One region of the Pseudomonas sp. PA-7-1E genome, then DNA from elsewhere that is predicted to be linked to it. Evidence: riboswitches for the same ligand, from Rfam matches in the RefSeq annotation. Region 1 holds a riboswitch; each other region holds the start of a gene.

What was found. A riboswitch is a leader RNA that binds a small molecule or an ion and turns the genes downstream of it on or off. The one in region 1 is predicted to bind cobalamin.
Region 2: it holds a riboswitch for cobalamin, as region 1 does, so the genes downstream of both, GIW79_RS17625 (CbtB domain-containing protein) here and GIW79_RS26705 (ABC transporter substrate-binding protein) in region 1, are expected to answer to the same signal.
Region 3: it holds a riboswitch for cobalamin, as region 1 does, so the genes downstream of both, cobO (cob(I)yrinic acid a,c-diamide adenosyltransferase) here and GIW79_RS26705 (ABC transporter substrate-binding protein) in region 1, are expected to answer to the same signal.

The regions. Positions count from the first base shown of each region.
Region 1 is NZ_WKFA01000072.1:18,989-25,637, reverse strand. Features, by position in the region: gene tspO (tryptophan-rich sensory protein TspO) at 1-369, shown strand, start outside; gene GIW79_RS26725 (alpha/beta hydrolase fold domain-containing protein) at 369-1,298, shown strand; gene GIW79_RS26720 (GNAT family N-acetyltransferase) at 1,288-1,779, shown strand; gene GIW79_RS26715 (ABC transporter ATP-binding protein) at 1,878-2,642, opposite strand; gene GIW79_RS26710 (FecCD family ABC transporter permease) at 2,639-3,643, opposite strand; gene GIW79_RS26705 (ABC transporter substrate-binding protein) at 3,640-4,650, opposite strand; cobalamin riboswitch at 4,766-4,958, opposite strand; gene GIW79_RS26700 (DNA/RNA non-specific endonuclease) at 5,078-6,007, opposite strand; gene GIW79_RS26695 (M4 family metallopeptidase) at 6,144-6,649, shown strand, end outside.
Region 2 is NZ_WKFA01000026.1:38,133-44,781, forward strand. Features, by position in the region: gene cobN (cobaltochelatase subunit CobN) at 1-1,923, opposite strand, end outside; gene cobW (cobalamin biosynthesis protein CobW) at 1,926-2,987, opposite strand; cobalamin riboswitch at 3,081-3,280, opposite strand; cobalamin riboswitch at 3,322-3,534, shown strand; gene GIW79_RS17625 (CbtB domain-containing protein) at 3,632-3,820, shown strand; gene GIW79_RS17630 (CbtA family protein) at 3,832-4,536, shown strand; gene GIW79_RS17635 (cobalamin biosynthesis protein) at 4,533-4,925, shown strand; gene cobM (precorrin-4 C(11)-methyltransferase) at 4,996-5,742, shown strand; gene nfuA (Fe-S biogenesis protein NfuA) at 5,953-6,537, opposite strand.
Region 3 is NZ_WKFA01000096.1:718-7,366, reverse strand. Features, by position in the region: gene GIW79_RS28890 (AI-2E family transporter) at 1-639, shown strand, start outside; gene hda (DnaA regulatory inactivator Hda) at 845-1,549, shown strand; gene GIW79_RS28880 (C40 family peptidase) at 1,759-2,388, shown strand; gene GIW79_RS28875 (C40 family peptidase) at 2,533-3,072, shown strand; gene GIW79_RS28870 (PQQ-dependent sugar dehydrogenase) at 3,196-4,509, opposite strand; cobalamin riboswitch at 4,609-4,855, shown strand; gene cobO (cob(I)yrinic acid a,c-diamide adenosyltransferase) at 4,935-5,546, shown strand; gene GIW79_RS28860 (cobyrinate a,c-diamide synthase) at 5,543-6,649, shown strand, end outside.

The DNA.
Region 1 (6,649 bases):
TGGTACGAATCCCTGGTCAAGCCCAGCTTCACCCCGCCTAATTGGCTGTTCCCGGTGGCATGGACGATCATCTACCTGCTGTTGGCCTGGGCCGGTTACCGCTTGACCCTGATCCCCGGCAGCGAAATGGTGTTGGCCCTGTGGGCGGCGCAGATTGCGTTGAATACCCTGTGGACGCCGGTGTTCTTTGGTGCCCATCGTTTGTTCGCCGGGATGGTGATTATCGTGCTCTTGTGGCTCACCGTGGCAGCGATGGTGGTGCTGGCCGTTCGCCTGGATTTGATCACCGGCCTGATCCTGTTCCCGTACCTGGCGTGGCTGTGCGTGGCCGCGGCGTTGAACTTCTCGATCCTGCGTAATAATCGCTGATGGCCTACCAGCATTGGCCCGCCAGCGAGCCCGAACTGGCCCAGATGCGCCGCTTCAATCGCAAACTGGCGTGGATGCCGCGCTTCAAGGTCCGCAACCGCGTGATGCCGCGTCTGATCCAGGCGCTGTTGCGTGCCAGCCAGACCTTCAAGAAGGCGCCCCTGGCGGAACGCAAAATGCTCGGGGCGATCCCCTTGCGCATCCTTCGCCCCGCTGGCCCGCCCAGAGGCGTGGTGCTGGATATCCACGGCGGTGGCTGGGTGATCGGTAATGCGCAAATGGATGACGACCTTAACCTTGGCATGGTCAACGCGTGCGATGTGGCGGTGGTGTCGGTGGATTATCGGCTGGCGGTGGATACGCCGATCGAAGGGCTGCTGGATGACTGCCTGACGGCTGCGCGCTGGCTTTTGGCGGACTGCCCGGAGTTTGCCGGCCTGCCGGTGTTTTTTGTCGGTGAGTCGGCCGGCGGGCACCTGGCGGCGGCCACTTTGTTGGCGCTCAGGCAATGGCCCGAGTTGCTCCAGCGGGTAAGCGGCGCGGTGTTGTATTACGGCGTCTACGATTTGACCGGCACCCCCAGCGTGCGCACGGCCGGGCCGGACACCTTGTTGCTGGACGGGCCGGGCATGGTTCAGGCGCTGCGCCTGCTGACGCCGGGGATCAGCGACGAGACGCGCCGACAGCCACCGTTGTCGCCCTTGTATGGGGACTTTGAGGGGCTGCCGCCAGCGTTGATGTTCGTGGGCGAACTGGACCCGCTCAAGGATGACACCCTGCTGATTGCCGAGCGATGGCCAACGGCGGATGCTCATTTGCTGCCGGAAGCGGCCCATGGGTTTATTCACTTTCCGGTGGCGATGGCCGATCGCGTGTTGGCTTACGCTCGCCAGTGGATAACGGGCCGGATCCTTGGCGATGAGCGTTAGTATCGAGGCGGTGCAGGCCGCTGACATTCCCGAGGTGCTGAGCTTTGCTTTGCAGGCGCGTGATGAACTGTTTCCCACGCTCAGTGCCACCGGTGTCCCCCACGATCTGGCACAGTTTGAAGCCATCTACCTTGAGGGCGGCGGGCGGTTTTTGATTGCTCGTGCCGAAGGCCGGATCGTTGCCTCGGTGGCTTATCGGCCCTACGACGGCCGCTTCCCGCAGTTGAACTACCAGGGGCGCAAGACGGTGGAAGTGGTGCGCCTGTATGTGCTCCCGGCTATGCGACGCTTGGGCCTGGCTGGCCGGTTATACCGCTCGCTGCAAGCGCTGGCGCGGGCCGATGGCGTAGAGGTGATGTACCTGCACACCCATCCGTTTCTGCCCGGTGCGATTGATTTCTGGCAGCGGCAGGGGTTCGACGTGGTGGATGTCGAGGCCGACCCGATCTGGCAAACCATCCATATGCACCAACTTCTGTAGGAGCGAGCTTGCTCGCGAAAAACGTCAACGATAACGCGTGTTTTCTGAATGAACGCGGCGCCTGGAAGTTTTTCGCGAGCAAGCTCGCTCCTACAGGTTCAGTTGGAGCGCAGGCGCAGGATTTGCGCGCCGTCGAACGGGTCTGTCAGGTAATGCCCCTGCACCCCGAAGGTCTCTTGCAAACGCTGCGGCGTCAGCACCTCCAGCGGCGCGCCCAGTGCCACCAGTTGCCCGCGATCCAGCACGGCCAGGCGATCACAGGTTAACGCCTGATTCAGATCATGCAGGGCAATCAAGGTGGTCACCGGCAAGCCTTGCACACCTTTGAGGATCGCCAGTTGATGCTGGATATCCAGGTGATTGGTCGGCTCATCCAGCAACAAAATCTGCGGGCGTTGCGCCAGGGCGCGGGCGATGTGCACGCGCTGGCGTTCGCCACCCGAGAGGCTGCGCCAGGCGCGTTGGCTCAGGTGGGTGGCGTCTACGTCATGCAGGGCCTGGTGCACGATGGCATCGTCTTCACGCGACCACGGGCTCAATGCCGACAGCCACGGTGTGCGGCCCAGGGCCACGGCGTCGAACACGCGGATGGCGTCGTCGGTGTCGGCCTGTTGCTCCACCACCGCCAGCTGTTGCGCGATGGTGCGGCGCGACAACTCACCGAGCCGCTTGCCACCCAGGCGAACTTCGCCGCTGGCCGGCACACGTAATCCGGCCAGCAATTTGAGCAGGGTGGATTTGCCTGAACCATTGGGCCCGACGATACCGAGGGTTTCACCCAACTGCACGTCGAGGTCAATGTCACGCAGCAACTGCGCGTCACGCACTTTGAAGCCCAGGCCGCGGCAACTGAGTACGCTCATCGCGCATTCCTCCGGCCGATCAGGATCAGCGCAAACACTGGCGCGCCCACCAATGCGGTGACCACACCCACCGGAATCACCTGGCCCTTGATCAAGGTGCGCGACAGCACGTCCGCAGCGATCAAAAACAGCGCGCCCCCCAAGGCGCTGGCCGGCAGCAAGCGCGAATGCCCGGTGCCAAGCAACAGGCGCACCGCATGGGGAATCACCAAGCCGACAAACCCGATGGAGCCGACGATGGATACCATCACCGCCGTCACCAGCGCGGCGCAGGCCACCAGCACAAATTGCACGCGGCGCACCGGGATGCCGAGGGAGGCTGCCGAGTCGCTGCCGAAGGTGAACGCATCCAGTGCACGCCGGTGCCACAGGCACACCGCGAGCCCCACGACCGCCACCGGCACCGCCAACCACACCGACGGCCAGCGCACGCCGCTGAGGTTGCCCAGCAGCCAGAACATAATGCCGCGGGCTTGTTCGGAGCTGGCCGACTTGGTGATCAGGAAGGCCGTCAGAGCATTGAACAACTGTGAACCGGCGATGCCCGCGAGGATGATCTGCCCGGTACCGCTGGACGATCCGCTGGCCCGTGCGAGCAGCGTCACCAGCGCAAAGGCCGCCATCGCCCCCACAAACGCGCCCGCCGATAACGACACCAGGCCACCGCCCACGCCGATCAAGGCAACGAGCACCGCGCCGGTTGACGCGCCGGCGCTGATGCCCAGCAAGTACGGGTCGGCCAGCGGGTTACGCAGCAGCGATTGCAGGATCACGCCGCACGTTGCCAACCCTGCGCCGCAAGCTGCGGCCACCAATGCACGGGTGAGGCGGTAGTTCCATACCACGCCTTCGTCGATGGGGTCCAGTACGTAGCCGGCGCTCCAGAGTTTATTGGCGAGCACCTGCAGCACCACCTGTGGTTCGATGGCGGTTTCACCGATGGCGACGCCAGCGAGCAGGGCGAGCAGCAGCAACGCCAGGGCGAGTAGGGTGCGCATCATTGGCCCAGGTGGTAGCCGTCAATGGCGGCCGCCAGTTGTTCAAGGCCCTCGAAGGTGCGCAGGCTCGCCTGCAAGGCCAGAGCGTCGAGGATGATGATGCGGTTGTTCTTCACCGCGTCCATGTTGCGGGTCACGGGGTCGCTGCGCAGGAAGGCGAGTTTCTTTTCATGGTCGTCGGCCGGGTAGCGACGGCGATCCATGCGTGCGATCACCAGGAAGGTGGGATTGGCCTTGGCGATGGTTTCCCAGCCGACGGCAGGCCACTCCTCATCGGACTGCACCACGTTACGCAAGCCAAGGGTTTGCAGCATGAATTGCGGCACGCCTTTGTGGCCGGCTACGTAAGGGTCGCTGGCCATTTCGGCGCTGGAAAACCACACCAGTGCGCTGGCTTGCTGCAAGCCCTTGCCCTGGGCCGTGGCGACGGACTTGGCCAGGCGCGCCTTGAGTTCGTCGGTCAGTTGTTGGCCGCGATCCTGCACGTCGAAAATCTGCGCCAGTTGCTGGAGGCTCTGGTAGATCGTCTCGATGCGAAAGGGCTCCAATCGCGTGCCGTCGGCGCCGACCAGGTTGTCCTTGCCTTCGCAATCGGACGGCAACAGGTAGGTGGGGATTTTCAGTTCATGAAACTGCTCACGGGTACCGACCACGCCTTGGGGGCCCACCACCCATTCCAGCTCGGCGGCCACCAGTTGCGGGCGCTTGGCGAGTACGGCTTCGAAGCTGGGCTCGTTGTTGGCCAGGCGCTCGATGTGATCGTCCTGGGCCTTGTACTGCGCCGCCACGTTGTTGAACCACAGCGAAGTGCCGACCACCTTGTCGCCCACGCCCAGGGCATACAGCATCTCGGTGGCGGCCTGGCCGATGGTGACGCTGCGGGCGGGGGCGTGCTGGAGGGTCAGGGTGCTGCCGCAGTTTTGCAGGGTCAGCGGGTACTGAGTGGGCGCGGCTTGCGCCAGGGCACACATACCCAAGCCTGCGATCAGGGCGGTAACGCGTGGCAGCATGAGGCGATCTCCTTGTGAACCGTAGGTGCAGCAGGGGAGGTACGGCTCGGAAATACGCCCATGGAGGCTGCTGATGCGCAGGGCCAGGATGTCCTTCCCGGACACCCCGCCGGTTAGTGAGTTAGCTGGGCCGGCAGGTCTCCTGACTGATGCGTCGTCGCCATGCCCCGCCTTCCCGGACGTGGTCCAGTGGCATTCAAGGGCAGGCTCGGCATCTACAGTTGCGGGGGCAGTTTCGTTTCACGTCGCGTGCGGCGTTTCGAATTCCCTGTTAGTCCCATACGGGAACCGGCGGCGGTATGGTAAGCGATCACCCCCTGTAGGAGCGAGCTTGCTCGCGAAGGTCGTCAACGATAACGCGGGGAGCCTGATGCGCCGCGGCGTTCTCAGGTGCTTCGCGAGCAAGCTCGCTCCTACAAAAGAAGCGTCAGAGCCGAATATCCTGGGGGCCGCGGATCAGCGCTTCGATCCGGGTGCCTGTGGCGCGCTCTTCGTTGCTGAAGCCGTCGTAGTCGGCCAGGTTGGCGAAGCGGATACCGGTCAATTGTTCGATCGCAATCACACTGCGCTGGTAGGTTCGAAGCGGGCCGAATACCAGGTCGAGTTGGCCCAGTTCGCGGCTCTGGTCAATCATGTAGGCGCTGGCGGACGGCTTGCCATCGTCGCTGAGGTAGGCCACTACTTTCCAGAACGCCTTGGGGATTTTCACGCCACGGTACAGTCGGTCGTCATCGGCGAACACTGGCCCGGTAAACACCGTGGCCCGGGCTTTCCAGCGCTGGGTGTTGTCGAGAATGTAGTCTTCGAGCTCCAGCCAGGTCTTCTGGTTGAAGCCGCTCATCTGTGGCGAGCAGTTGGTGAAGTGAAAGGTGTCGAAGTTGGCGGTGTTGGCCTCATCGCCCCAGTTGGGGTCCTGGCGCCGCACCAGGTGGCCACGGTCCAGGCCATTGCCGGCATAAAGGTCTTCACCTACCTGCGCCTCCAGGGGCAGGCGACCATCGTAGGCCCAGGTGTCGTTGCTGCGCGTGATGTCCACATGCTTGGCGCCATCGATATTCACCCCCACGTACAGCGCCAGTCGTCGAGCGTGCGACATGGTGATGGAGAAATGCGTGTAGTCCAGGCGCTTGGGTTGCACATCGCCCGCCAGTGGCTGGTCAACCGTGGGCCATGGCACCACGAAGTCGCTGAGGAAGTCGTCGGCATAGCCAGCGCGGTTTTTGAGGTCCTTGGCCGCGGTGACGCGCGGCGTCGCGGCTCTGGCTTCCAGCAGGGTGGGGCTGGCCGCGACCAATGGGCGCAGGTCGGCAAGCCTTGGGCGGTGGGAAAGGTCGATGTTGGCTGCGCGGGCGGGCATGGGCATGTTCCTTATGGGCCTGGGATAAACACCACTGAAACACAAAACCATGACAATTTGGCCCAGGTGGCTAACTCAGGACTATCCTGAAAACCGTTACCCGGACGTTCATCACACGCCAAAAAGGAGCCAGCTCATGTGTGTTCGCCAACCGCGCAACCCGATTTTTTGCCTGATCCCGCCGTACATGCTCGACCAGATCGCCCGCCACGGCGACAAAGCCCAACGGGAAGTCGCATTACGCACGCGTGCCAAGGACAGCACGTTCCGCTCGTTGCGCATGGTCGCGGTACCCGCCAAGGGCCCGGCCCGCATGGCACTGGCCGTGGGCGCCGAGAAGCAACGCTCGATCTACAGCGCCGAAAACACCGACAGCCTGCCCGGCAAGCTGATTCGCGGTGAAGGGCAGCCCGCCAGTGGCGATGCCGCAGTAGACGAAGCCTATGACGGCCTGGGCGCCACCTTCGATTTTTTTGACCAGGTATTCGACCGCAACTCTATCGACGATGCGGGCATGGCGCTGGACGCCACGGTGCACTTCGGCCAGGACTACAACAATGCCTTCTGGAATTCGACCCAGATGGTGTTCGGCGATGGTGACCAGCAGTTGTTCAACCGCTTCACCGTGGCACTCGACGTTAT
Region 2 (6,649 bases), on a different contig from region 1:
ACGGCGCGGGTCGAGCAATTGCGCCTCGTAATATTCGTCGGCCAATAACTCAAGGTCACGCAGCGGGCCGTAGGTTTCGGCGCGGGTCAGCGGTGGCATCAGGTGGTCGATGATCACCGCCTGGGTGCGCCGCTTGGCCTGGGCGCCCTCACCCGGGTCGTTGACGATAAACGGGTAGACATTCGGCAGCGGCCCCAGCAATGCATCCGGCCAGCAGTGCTCCGACAGGCCCACGCCTTTGCCGGGCAGCCACTCCAGGTTGCCGTGCTTGCCCACATGGATCACGCCGTGGGCGCGGTAGGTATGGCGTAGCCAGAAATAGAACGCCAGGTAGCCATGGGGCGGCACCAGGTCCGGGTCGTGGTACACCGCGCTGGCATCTACCTGGTAACCCCGGGCCGGCTGGATGCCGACGAAGGTCAGGCCCAGGCGCAGGCCGGCGATCATCATGCGGCCATCGCGGCACATCGGATCGTTTTGCGGGGCACCCCAACGCGCCAGCACGGCCTGGCGATTGGAGGCCGGCAAACGATCAAACATCGCCTGGTATTCCACAAGGCCCAGGCTTTGATGGCAGGGGCGCAGGTCGAGGCTGTCGAGGTCGTTGGTGACGCCGCCGAGCAGTTCGTGGATCAGTGCGGTGCCGCTGTCGGGCAGCCGCTCCGCTACCGGGTAGCCCTCGGTTTGCAAGGCGCGCAGGATATTCAGCGCTGCCGCCGGGGTGTCCAGGCCCACGCCGTTACCGATGCGACCGTCGCGGGTCGGGTAGTTGGCGAGGATCAACGCAATCCTTTTCTGGGCATTGGGCACCCGCGCCAACTCGACCCAACGGCGTGCCAGCTCAGCGACAAAATCCATGCGTTCGGGCGCTGCGCGGTAGCACACCACGTCCGACTGGCTGCGCTCGCTGCGCCAGGCCAGGTCCTTGAAACTGATCGGCCGGCTGATGATGCGCCCGTCCAGCTCCGGCAAGGCGATATGCATCGCCAGGTCGCGGGGCCCCAGGCCTTGTTCGCTGGCCTGCCAGCCGGGTTGGTTGTCCTGGGCGCAGATCGCCTGGATTACCGGGATATTGCGGCGAAACGGGCGCAAATGCGGCGCTTCTGGGCTCGATTGGGCAAAGCCGGTGGTGTTCAGAATTACCGCGGCTTGCACGTCATCCAACAGGTCCTCGACCACCGAGAGGCAGCCGGGTTCTTTCAAACTGGCCACCGCGATAGGCAAGGGGTTGAGGCCCGCCGCCTGTAAGCGCTGGCAGAACACATCAATAAAACCGGTATTGGCCGCCTGTAAATGGGAGCGGTAGAACAGCACCGCAGCCACGGGCCAATCAGCGTGCCAATCGGCCTGCCAGTCATTGAGGCGGGCATTGGCGTTGTGCGGGTGATAGATCGCCGTGCGCGGCAGCGCTTGCGGCTCGGTCCAGGCATAGTCCCGGCCCAAGTGGGTACTGGCCAGGCAATGGTAAAAATCCAGGGCATTGCCCAGGCCACCTTGGCGCAGGAAGTGCCACAGGCGCTCGCGGTGTTCGGCAGCAACAGTGCTCAGGCCGCTGAGTTCCGGGTCCGGACGGTCGTCACCCGGCACCAGGATCAGGGTGACGCCACGTTCGGCCAACTCCACCAGGCGCTCGATGCCGTAGCGCCAATACCCGATACCGCCGTGCAATGACAGCAGGATGACCTTGGCGTGGCGCAATACCTCGTCCACGTACAGGTCGACCGAGGCATGGTTCTGCACCTGCATCGGGTTGGCCAGGCGCAGGCTGGGGTAATCCTCGGGCAATTGCTGGGCGGCTTCGGCGAGCAGCGCCAGGCTGGAGTCGCCGCTGCACAGGATCACCAGTTCAGCGGGGGTCTGGCCAAGGTCGGCAATATTGTCGTCCGCGACGAAACCACCGGGTTGGGTCCTGAGCAGGTGCATGGTTAAACGCTGAGGGCAGCGCGCAATTGCGCTTCGAGGCCAGCGGCGTCCAGTTCCTGGCCGATCAGCACCAGGCGCGTGGTGCGTGCTTCGTCAGCGCCCCAGGCACGGTCGAAGTGTTTGTCAAAGCGCGTGCCCACACCCTGGATCAGCAGGCGCATCGGTTTGTTGGGGATCGCGGCGAAACCTTTCACCCGCAGGATGCCGTGCTGCACCACCAATTGAGTCAGGGCGTCGAGCAACAGGGCTTCGTCGGCTTGCGGCAAGTCGATGGAGATGGAGTCGAACGCGTCGTGGTCGTGGTCGTCTTCGCCTTCATGGTGCTGATCGTGATGGCTGTGGCGAGCGTCGATATGCTCTTCGGAGCCGGCACCGAGGCCGATCAACACGTCCAGCGGCAGGCGGCCGCTGCTGGCTTCGATGACCTTCACCGCCGGCGGCAGTTCTTCGGCCACTTCCAGTCGCACACGGGCCAGGTCTTCGGCGCTGATCAGGTCGGCTTTGTTGAGGATCACCAGGTCAGCGCTGGCCAGTTGGTCGGCGAACAGTTCGTGCAAGGGTGATTCGTGGTCCAGGTTAGGGTCGAGTTTGCGCTGGGCGTCGACCTGGTCCGGGAAGGCGGCAAAGGTACCGGCGGCCACGGCTGGGCTGTCGACTACGGTGATCACCGCGTCAACGGTACAGGCGCTGCGGATTTCCGGCCACTGGAAGGCTTGCACCAACGGCTTGGGCAGGGCCAGGCCCGAGGTTTCGATGAGGATATGGTCCAGGTCACCGCGACGGGCGACCAGTTCGCGCATCACCGGAAAGAACTCTTCCTGCACGGTGCAGCACAGGCAACCGTTGGCCAGCTCGTAGACGCGGCCATTGGACTCTTCTTCGGTGCAACCGATAGAACACTGCTTGAGGATTTCACCGTCGATGCCCAGCTCGCCGAACTCGTTGACGATCACCGCAATGCGACGGCCCTGGGCGTTGTCGAGCATATGGCGCAACAGCGTGGTTTTGCCCGAGCCAAGGAAGCCGGTAACGATGGTGACGGGGAGTTTGGCCAGTGTTTTCATCGGATGCCCTTTGGGGCGGGCATACGGGACGACAGGCCCTGCGGCAGCGCGCAGCAGCGGATTTCGTCACCGGATCACCCCGCCCGGTTGAATTGGAAAATCGGTTGCGAGGCAGGTCTCCTGGCTTGGGGTGTGCAGGTCTTGCGACCAACGCTGACTGCGCCTTCCCGCCCTATCGGCAGTGGCGTGGCAGTCAACTGAACCCTTCACAGTTGCGGGGGCAGCCGCGGCTTGAACCGCGTTCCCTTCTTAGCTTCGGCCTGGGCCGAAGAACCTCGAAGGTGCAAGGCTACAGTGGCTTGCAGCATTTGACTACCGTCCCGGCCCATGCTCTCCTACACGCCTTGTTTCGGGTGCCCTTCACAGGGTGAAACGGGAAACCGGTGCGTCATAGACCTATGACCAGTCCGGTGCTGCCCCCGCAACGGTAAGCGAGCGAAGCGTCACGGCCACTGTGCTTTTGCATGGGAAGGCGATGCTTTCAGGAGGACTCTTTCAAGAGCCGCCCCTCGCAAGCCCGGAGACCGGCCCGAAAAATTCAGATAACAAACCCGCGGTGGGCGGGCGCTGTTCAGAACCCTGCGTGCCTGGCGCGTGGGGTTTTCATGCGCTCGTTTCACCCTGACACCTGAAAGGGACGCGCCATGTCGATCATCAGCAGCACTTCGCACACCGCTACTAGCACCGCCACCCTCAGCCAACGCCTGACCGCCGCCATCGGTGCGTCGATACTCGGCGCGTGTTTGGTGTATTTCGCCGGGTTCTCGCATATCGAGGCGGTGCACAACGCCGCCCACGATACCCGCCACAGCGCCGCGTTCCCGTGCCATTGAGAGCTGCCGACATGATCAAGCGTATTGCGCAAACCGCAGGGTTCACTGGGCTTTTGGCTGCCTTGCTGCTGACCCTGCTGCAAAGTTTCTGGGTGGCACCGCTGATCCTGCAGGCGGAAAGCTTTGAAAAAGCCCCGCCAGCCGCTGAAGTGGTGCACGAGCACGCCGCTGGCGCTGCTGCCCACAGCCACGATGCCCAAGCCTGGGAGCCGGAAGATGGCTGGCAGCGTGTGTTGTCCACCACTGGAGGCAACCTGGTGGTGGCCGTAGGCTTTGCACTGATGCTCGCCGGCCTCTACACGCTGCGTGCGCCGACCCGCACCGCCCAAGGCCTGCTCTGGGGCCTGGCCGGCTACGCGACCTTTGTACTGGCACCCACCCTGGGCCTGCCACCGGAACTGCCGGGCACTGCGGCGGCTGACCTGACGCTACGCCAGACCTGGTGGATCGGCACCGCAGCCTCCACCGCCGCCGGCCTGGCGCTGATCGTGTTCGGCCGCAACTGGCTGTTGAAAGGCCTTGGGCTGGCGATCCTTGCCGTACCCCACGTCATCGGCGCGCCGCAACCTGAGGTACATTCGATGCTGGCCCCGGAGGCGCTCGAAGCGCAGTTCAAGATCGCCTCGCAATTGACCAACGTCGCCTTCTGGCTGGCCCTGGGCCTGATCAGCGCCTGGTTGTTCCGCCGCAACCGCGACGACCAATACTCGGCATGATCCTGGTTGTCGGTTTGGGCTGCCAGCGTGGCTGTGAGGTTCACAGCCTGCTGGCGTTGCTGGACGGAGCCCTGGCCGCGGCAGGCATTGATCGCTCACGCATAACTGCGCTGGCAAGCATTGATCGCAAGCGCGATGAACCTGGGCTGCTGGCGCTGGCCCAGCGGTTGAACCTGCCCTTGCAGTGCTTCAGCGCCGAGCAACTGGCGGGCTATGAGCATCGGCTAAGTCATCGCTCAACGCTGGCGTTTGCCCATACCGGCTGTTACGGGGTGGCCGAAAGCGCCGCCCTGGCCCTGGCCGAGCACCTGTCCAATGGCCCTGCGCGCCTGCTGATCACCCGCCAGAAAAGCGCACAGGCCACCATTGCATTGGCCTGCGCGGGCTAAAATCCCGATAATTGCCGCTTTTGAGCATGAGCCGTGTTCATGCTCACGCGTTTCTGAACAGGACTTCTCCATGACCGTCTACTTTATCGGCGCCGGCCCCGGCGACCCGGAATTGATCACCGTCAAGGGCCAGCGGCTGATCCGCAGTTGCCCGGTGATCATCTACGCCGGCTCGCTGGTGCCCGCCGCCGTACTGGAAGGTCATCAGGCGCTTCAGGTGGTCAACAGTGCCGAGCTGCACCTGGAACAGATCATGGAGTTGATCAAGACGGCCCATGCCAAAGGCCAGGATGTGGCGCGGGTGCACTCCGGCGATCCCAGCCTGTATGGGGCGATTGGTGAACAAATACGCCATTTGCGTGAGCTGGGCATCCCTTTCCAGATCATTCCAGGGGTCACGGCGGTCGCGGCGTGCGCGGCCTTGCTGGAGACCGAACTGACCCTGCCGGACATCGCCCAAAGCGTGATCCTGACCCGTTACGCCGATAAAACCAGCATGCCCCCCGGTGAAGACTTCGACAGCCTGGCGCGACATGGCACCACGATGGCGATTCATCTGGGGGTCAATCATCTGCAGAAGATCGTTGCTGAACTGTTGCCGCACTATGGCGCAGACTGCCCGATTGCCGTGGTACACCGTGCCACCTGGCCGGATCAGGATTGGGTGGTCGGTACGCTGAGTGACATTGCCCAGAAAGTCGCGGCGAAGGGGTTTCGGCGGACAGCGTTGATTGTGGTGGGCTGGGTGTTGTCCAGTGACAGTTTCAGCGAGTCGTCGCTGTACCGCGCAGGGCATGCGCACCTCTACCGCCCCTGAAGCAATGCGAACAACAATGTGGGAGCTGGCTTGCCTGCGATGGCGGTGTAACAGTCAGCGGGTCGGATGACTGACACACCGCCATCGCAGGCAAGCCAGCTCCCACACTTGATCTGCTTTGTCAGATATATCTTGCAACTCTCTGAATTTAAATAATAAAAAACGGCGCTCACGGGGCGCCGTTTTTTATGTTCGCAGTGAAAACCTTGCTCAGTAGTAGGCGTTTTCTTTCTGCGTGTGGTCGGTCACGTCACGTACACCCTTGAGCTCCGGAATGCGTTCGAGCAGGGTGCGCTCGATACCTTCGCGCAGGGTTACGTCCGCCTGGCCGCAGCCTTGGCAGCCGCCGCCGAACTTCAGTACGGCGATACCGTCATCCACCACGTCGATCAGGCTCACCTGGCCGCCATGACTGGCCAGCCCCGGGTTGATCTCGGTTTGCAGGTAATAGTTGATGCGCTCATTGACCGGGCTGTCGGCGTTGACGTTCGGCACCTTGGCGTTGGGGGCCTTGATGGTCAACTGGCCGCCCATACGGTCGGTGGCGTAGTCGACCACGGCGTCGTCCAGGAAGGCTTCGCTGAAGGCGTCGATATACGCGGTGAAGCTTTTGAGCCCCAGCGCGGTGTCTTCAGGCTTTTCTTCGCCGGGCTTGCAATACGCGATGCAGGTCTCTGCGTACTGGGTGCCGGGCTGGGTGATAAAGACGCGGATGCCGATACCTGGGGTGTTCTGCTTGGACAGCAGGTCAGCCAGGTAATCGTGGGCGGCGTCGGTAATGGTTATGGCAGTCATGGAAACTCCTCACAGGCTTGCCCGCAGTTTACGCCAAATTATTACGCAGGTACAAAGTCCTAGTATTTTTGTCGGGAAAGACTTGTCTCTGTTGACCTGACGCATCGTGACA
Region 3 (6,649 bases), on a different contig from region 1:
GCGTCGAGCCTGGCGCTGATCGGTTGGTTGACCAACCTGGTGCTGATCCCGGTGGTGGCGTTCTACCTGCTGCGAGACTGGGACATCATGATGGCCAAGATCCGCAGCCTGCTCCCCCGCGACCGGGAAGAGCGTGTTGTTTCCCTGGCAGCGGAGTGTCATGAGGTATTGGGTGCGTTCGTGCGCGGCCAGTTGCTGGTGATGCTGGCCCTGGGGGTGATTTACGCTGCCGGCCTGATGGCGATCGGCTTGGAGCTGGGGCTGTTGATCGGCTTGATCGCGGGCCTGGCGGCCATCGTGCCCTACATGGGCTTTGTGATCGGCATCGGCGCGGCGCTGGTGGCCGGGCTGTTCCAGTTCGGCGGCGACCTGTACCCGATGCTGGGGATTGTCGCAGTGTTCATGGTGGGCCAGGCCTTGGAAGGCATGGTGCTGACGCCACTGCTGGTGGGCGATCGAATCGGCCTGCACCCGGTGGCAGTGATCTTTGCGATTTTGGCGGGTGGCGAGCTGTTCGGCTTTACCGGCATCCTGTTGGCGCTGCCGGTGGCGGCGGTGATCATGGTGCTGGTGCGCCATGTGCACGACCTGTACAAGGATTCGGACGTGTATACCGGGGTGGATGAGCCCGAGTTGTAATCGCGGTGTCACAAACCCGGTCCAGGCCGGGTTTGTTGTTTCTGGCCCCGGGGTGCGTCAAACAAACTGCGTAAAACCTCCGGGTTAACGCAAACCTTTGATTTTGCTTGTGGTCTGCTGCATTGTGCGCCCGGCGTCACGGGTATAAACTTTGCAAACTTTACATAGAGGCCACTAACGGTTCGATGGGAGCCGTTCAGTCAGCATGAAACCGATTCAGCTGCCCCTAGGTGTGCGTCTGCGTGATGACGCTACCTTTATCAACTACTACCCAGGCGCCAATGCCGCTGCACTCGGCTATGTGGAGCGGCTTTGCGAAGCCGACGCCGGGTGGACTGAAAGCCTGATCTATCTGTGGGGCAAGCATGGCGTGGGGCGTACCCATCTGCTGCAGGCCGCGTGCCTGCGTTTCGAGCAGACGGGCGAGCCGGCGGTCTACCTGCCCTTGGCCGAGTTGATGGACCGCGGGATCGGCATCTTCGATAACCTTGAGCAATATGAACTGGTGTGTCTCGACGACCTGCAGGCAGTGGCCGGCAAGCCGGAGTGGGAAGAGGCGCTGTTTCATCTGTTCAACCGCTTGCGCGATAGCGGCCGGCGCTTGCTGATCGCTGCGTCCACCTCGCCGCGTGAACTGCCGGTGAAGCTGGCTGACCTCAAGTCGCGCCTGACCCTGGCGTTGATCTTCCAGATGCGCCCGTTATCCGATGAGGACAAGCTGCGTGCGCTGCAACTGCGCGCTTCCCGTCGTGGCCTGCACCTGACTGACGAAGTCGGGCACTTTATCCTCACCCGTGGCACCCGCAGCATGAGCGCGCTGTTCGATTTGCTTGAGCAACTCGACCAGGCTTCCTTGCAGGCGCAAAGAAAATTGACGATCCCTTTCCTGAAAGAAACTTTGGGCTGGTAACGTCTTGATTTCCCGTGTGTCGGCATTTTCAAGGCGTCAGAAAACCTGCGTTTGAGCCCGAGGGGCTACGCAACTGAACCGAAAAATGGAATCACGGCTTAGATGGCATAGTCGAAACGATAAGTCACATAGATCGCGATTGAATTTGCAAATCGATGTGATAGAGGGCATAGTCTCGGCTTCTTTACACATCAGCCACGGTCGTGCCCATGCTAAATCGCTTCGCACCCCTCGTGCCTCTCGCACTCGTTACCCTGTTGTTTGGTTGCGCCTCCCACCCTCAGCAGGTGGCAGAACAGCAAAAACCACAGGTTCAAAATCAGGCAAAGTTCGTTGCTGCACAGTCTGCTTCTGTTTATGAAGAAGAGGTGGCAACCGAAAAAGAACTCGCCGAGTTCTCTGACAGCAAGCCTTACCAACTGCCTCTTCTGGCCGATAGTATCCTTGAGCGCGGCATGTCCTTGATCGGTACCCGTTACCGTTTCGGCGGGACCTCTGAAGCCGGTTTTGATTGCAGTGGGTTCATTGGCTACCTGTTTCGTGAAGAAGCCGGCATGAATCTGCCGCGCTCTACACGCGAGATGATCAACGTGAATGCACCGTTGGTCGCGCGCAACAACCTCAAGCCCGGTGATCTGCTTTTCTTTAGTACCAGTGGCCGCGGTCGTGTCAGTCACGCCGGTATCTACCTGGGCGATAACCAATTTATCCACTCCAGCAGCCGCCGCAGTGGTGGTGTTCGGGTCGATAACCTGGGTGACAGCTACTGGAGCAAAACCTTCATCGAAGCCAAGCGTGCACTCGCCATGGCTCCGACTACGGTTACCGCTAGTAAGTAAAGTTAAAGTGATACTTGAAGTTTGACGTGTAAGCGCTAGAATCCCTGGACATTGTTGTCATCCGTTCGCGCGAGCTTTGCTTGCGCGTTCTGGTTTTCAACGTTCGGCAGCGAAAGCCGCATCCAGACCAGGATTGTTCTGCACATGTCGACCTCGGCCCGCCTGATGCTTATTGTTTGCGCCGCGCTGCTCAGCGCCTGCGCCAGCCGTACACCGCCGCCCGCGCCCGTCGCGGTCAAGCCTAAGCCGGTGTTCAACTATGCCACCCAGAATTTCTCGCCTGCTGCCGAAGACGTGCTCTTTCGTGCGCTGGGCCTGGTCGGCACACCTTACCGCTGGGGCGGCAACACACCGGACTCGGGGTTTGATTGCAGTGGCCTGATCGGCTTTGTATTCCGCGACGCTGCCGGCATCTCATTGCCGCGCACCACCCGTGAATTGATCGTGATGCGTGCCCAGGACGTCAGCGAACAAAACCTGCAAACCGGCGACCTGCTGTTCTTCGCTACCGGTGGTGGTTCGCGGGTCAGCCATGCGGGCATCTATGTGGGGGAGGGCCGCTTCGTACACGCGCCTCAAACCGGCGGTACGGTGAAGCTGGATACGCTATCCAAAGCGTATTGGCAGAATGCCTACCTGAGTGCCAAACGCGTGTTGCCAGGAAATTTGGCGCGTAATCCCTGAATCAATAAAACTCCAAAATGTGGGAGCGGGCTTGCCCGCGAATGCAGTGTGTCAGTCAACGGATTGGTTGGCTGGGCCACCGTAATCGCGGGCAAGCCCGCTCCCACATTGGTGTGTGGCGATTTACTTAACAGCCGACACTCGCCAAACCTTATTGCCCACATCATCGGCCACCAGCAAATCCCCCTGCTGATCTATCACCACGCCGACCGGCCGGCCCATGGCTTTCTCATCGCTATCAAGAAACCCCGTCAGCACATCCACCGGTTGCCCTTTCGGCTGGCCCCCTTCGAAGGGAACGAAAATCACCTTGTAGCCACTGTGCGGCTTGCGGTTCCAGGAACCATGCTGGCCGATAAATGCGCCATTACTGAAGGGAGCGGGCAGTTTGCTGCCCTCGGCGAAGGTCAGCCCCAGCGACGCAGTATGAGGGCCTACCGCATAGTCGGGAGCGATGGCCTTGGCGACCATGTCCAGGTTCTGCGGGGTGACACGCACATCCACATGCTGGCCGTAATAACTGAAGGGCCAGCCGTAGAAGCCGCCATCCTTGACCGAGGTGATGTAATCCGGCACCAGGTCACTGCCGATCTCATCGCGTTCGTTGACCGCCGTCCACAGCTTGCCGCTCTGTGGCTCCCACGCCATGCCGTTGGGGTTGCGCAGGCCGGAGGCAAAAATGCGGTGTTGGCCGCTGGCGCGGTCGACTTCCCAAATGGCGGCGCGGCCCTGTTCGGCTTCCAGGCCGTTTTCGCCGACGTTGCTGTTGGAGCCGACGCTCACGTACAGCTTGCTGCCGTCCTGGCTGGCCACCACATTTTTGGTCCAGTGGTGGTTCAAGGGGCCACCGGGTAAGTCCACTACCTTGGCGCCTGGGGCTGTGATTGCGGTTTCACCCGGCTGATAGGGGAAGCGCAGCAACTTATCCGAATCGGCCACATACAGGTCGTTGCCTACCAAGGTCATGCCAAACGGCGAATGGAGGTTCTCCAGGAACACCGTGCGAGTTTCTGCCACACCGTCATGGTCGGCATCGCGCAGCAAGGTAATACGGTTCGGGCTCGGCACCCCGGCGCCAGCGCGATCCATGACCTTTTCCATCACCCAGCCACGTACGCCTTTGGCATCGTCCGGCTTGGGCGGTGCATTGGTCTCGGCCACCAGCACGTCGCCGTTGGGCAGCACGTAGAGCCAGCGCGGATGATCCAGGCCTTCGGCGAACGCGGCCACTTGGGTACCGGCGGCGGCGATGGGCTTGGCGCCTTCGGGCCAGCCGATGGCCGGGGCGATATTGACGGTGGGGATCAGCGTCTTGTTCGGCTCCGGCAACTTGGGCGAGGGACCGGTGCCATCGGCGACCTGCAGGGTCGAGCTTTCGCCGCACGCGGCGAGGCTGCCTGCAAGCATGATCAGTAGGGCGAGTCGGGTTTTAGGCATGGTTTTCTCCTTGATACCTGTAGGGGTAGAGAAGCACGAACGGCAGATGGTTCAAGTACAAGGCCAGCTTTAATTGACGCTCCACCCCCAACCCACTAACCTTCGCGGCTTGTTCCAGGTGCTCTGTGGCGCGTGCGTCGACAGAGTGAAACAGGGAAGCCGGTGAGTGAGCGCACTTGTACACAGTGCCGCCGCGATTCCGGCGCTGCCCCCGCAACGGTAAATGAGTCAAGACGGTGCTGTTTGCCACTGTATCGCGTGCGATATGGGAAGGCGCACCCTCGGCTGCTTGCTATCAAAAGCGCCACTCATGAGCCCGGAGACCGGCCTGGATCATCCAACAGCATCACGGTGGGCGATGCTTGGCTGTCTGTTTTTTCTTTTTCCTGCCCGCCGTTTTTGTCCAGCCCCAACGGAGAGCTGCCATGACTGATTCCCCCGACCGCGACGAACGCCACTTGGCGCGCATGCTGCGCAAAAAAGCCGTGATTGACGAGCGCATCGCCAATTCCCCCAATGAGTGCGGCCTGCTGCTGGTGCTGACCGGCAACGGCAAAGGCAAGAGCAGTTCGGCGTTCGGCATGTTGGCCCGGGCCATGGGGCATGGCATGCAATGCGGTGTGGTGCAGTTCATCAAGGGGCGTAACAGCACCGGCGAAGAATTGTTTTTCCGCCGCTTCCCCGAGCAGGTGCACTTTCATGTGATGGGCGAAGGCTTCACCTGGGAAACCCAGGATCGCCAGCGCGATATCGCCGCTGCCGAAGCGGCTTGGGCGGTGTCCCGGGCCATGTTGAATGACCCCTCTATCGGCTTGGTGGTGCTGGACGAATTGAACATCGCCCTCAAGCACGGTTACCTTGACCTGGACCAGGTACTCAGCGACCTGCAAGCCCGCCCGCCCATGCAGCATGTGGTGGTCACCGGCCGTGGCGCCAAGCCTGAGCTGATCGAAATGGGCGACACCGTCACCGAAATGGGCATGCTCAAGCACGCGTTCCAGGCCGGTATCAAGGCACAGAAAGGCGTCGAACTTTGAATCAGCCCCGTCATTGCCCGGCCGTATTGATCGCCGCTCCGGCGTCCGGCCAGGGCAAAACCACGGTCACCGCCGCGCTCGCCCGTTTGCACCGCAACCTGGGACGCAAGGTGCGCGTGTTCAAATGCGGGCCGGACTTTCTCGACCCGATGATCCACGAGCGTGCCAGTGGCGCGCCGGTGTACCAGTTGGACATGTGGATGGTGGGCGAGCAGGAAAGCCGCCGCCTGCTCTGGGAGGCAGCGGGGGAGGCTGACCTGATCCTCATCGAAGGCGTGATGGGCCTGTTCGACGGCACGCCTTCCAGCGCTGACTTGGCGCGGCACTTCGGTGTACCGGTGCTGGGCGTGATCGATGGCACCGCCATGGCCCAGACGTTCGGCGCTTTGGCCCTGGGGCTGGCGCGCTATCAGCCCGACCTGCCGTTCGCCGGCGTGCTGGCCAATCGCGTCGGCACCCTGCGCCATGCGCAATTGCTTGAAGGCAGCCTCACCGAGGGCTTGCGTTGGTACGGCGCGTTATCCCGTGAGACCGGCATCGAACTGCCCAGCCGCCACCTGGGCCTGGTGCAAGCCAGCGAACTGAATGACCTTGATATACGCTTGGATGCTGCCGCCCAGGCGTTGGGCAGCAGTTGCGAAGTGGCCCTGCCGCCGCCGGTAACCTTTGCCGCGCCGCAAGTGGTCGAGGCCGAGCCCTTGCTGGTCGGTGTGCGGATTGCCGTGGCCCGTGACGAAGCCTTTGCCTTTACCTACGGCGCCAGCCTGGATTTGCTGCGGGCGATGGGCGCCGAGTTGAAGTTCTTTTCACCGATCCATGATCGCCAATTGCCTCAAGCTGACAGCCTCTATCTGCCCGGCGGCTATCCGGAACTGCACCACCAGGCATTGTCGGCCAATACCTCGATGCTGGGCGCAATTCGTGCTCATCACGCCGCTGGCAAGCCACTGCTCGCTGAATGTGGCGGCATGCTCTATCTGCTCGACTCCTTGACCGATGTGGACGGTACACGCGCCGAACTGGTTGGCTTGTTGCAAGGCGATGCGGTGATGCAGAAGAAACTCGCGGCCCTGGCGCTGCAAAGTGTCGAGCTGCCGGAGGGG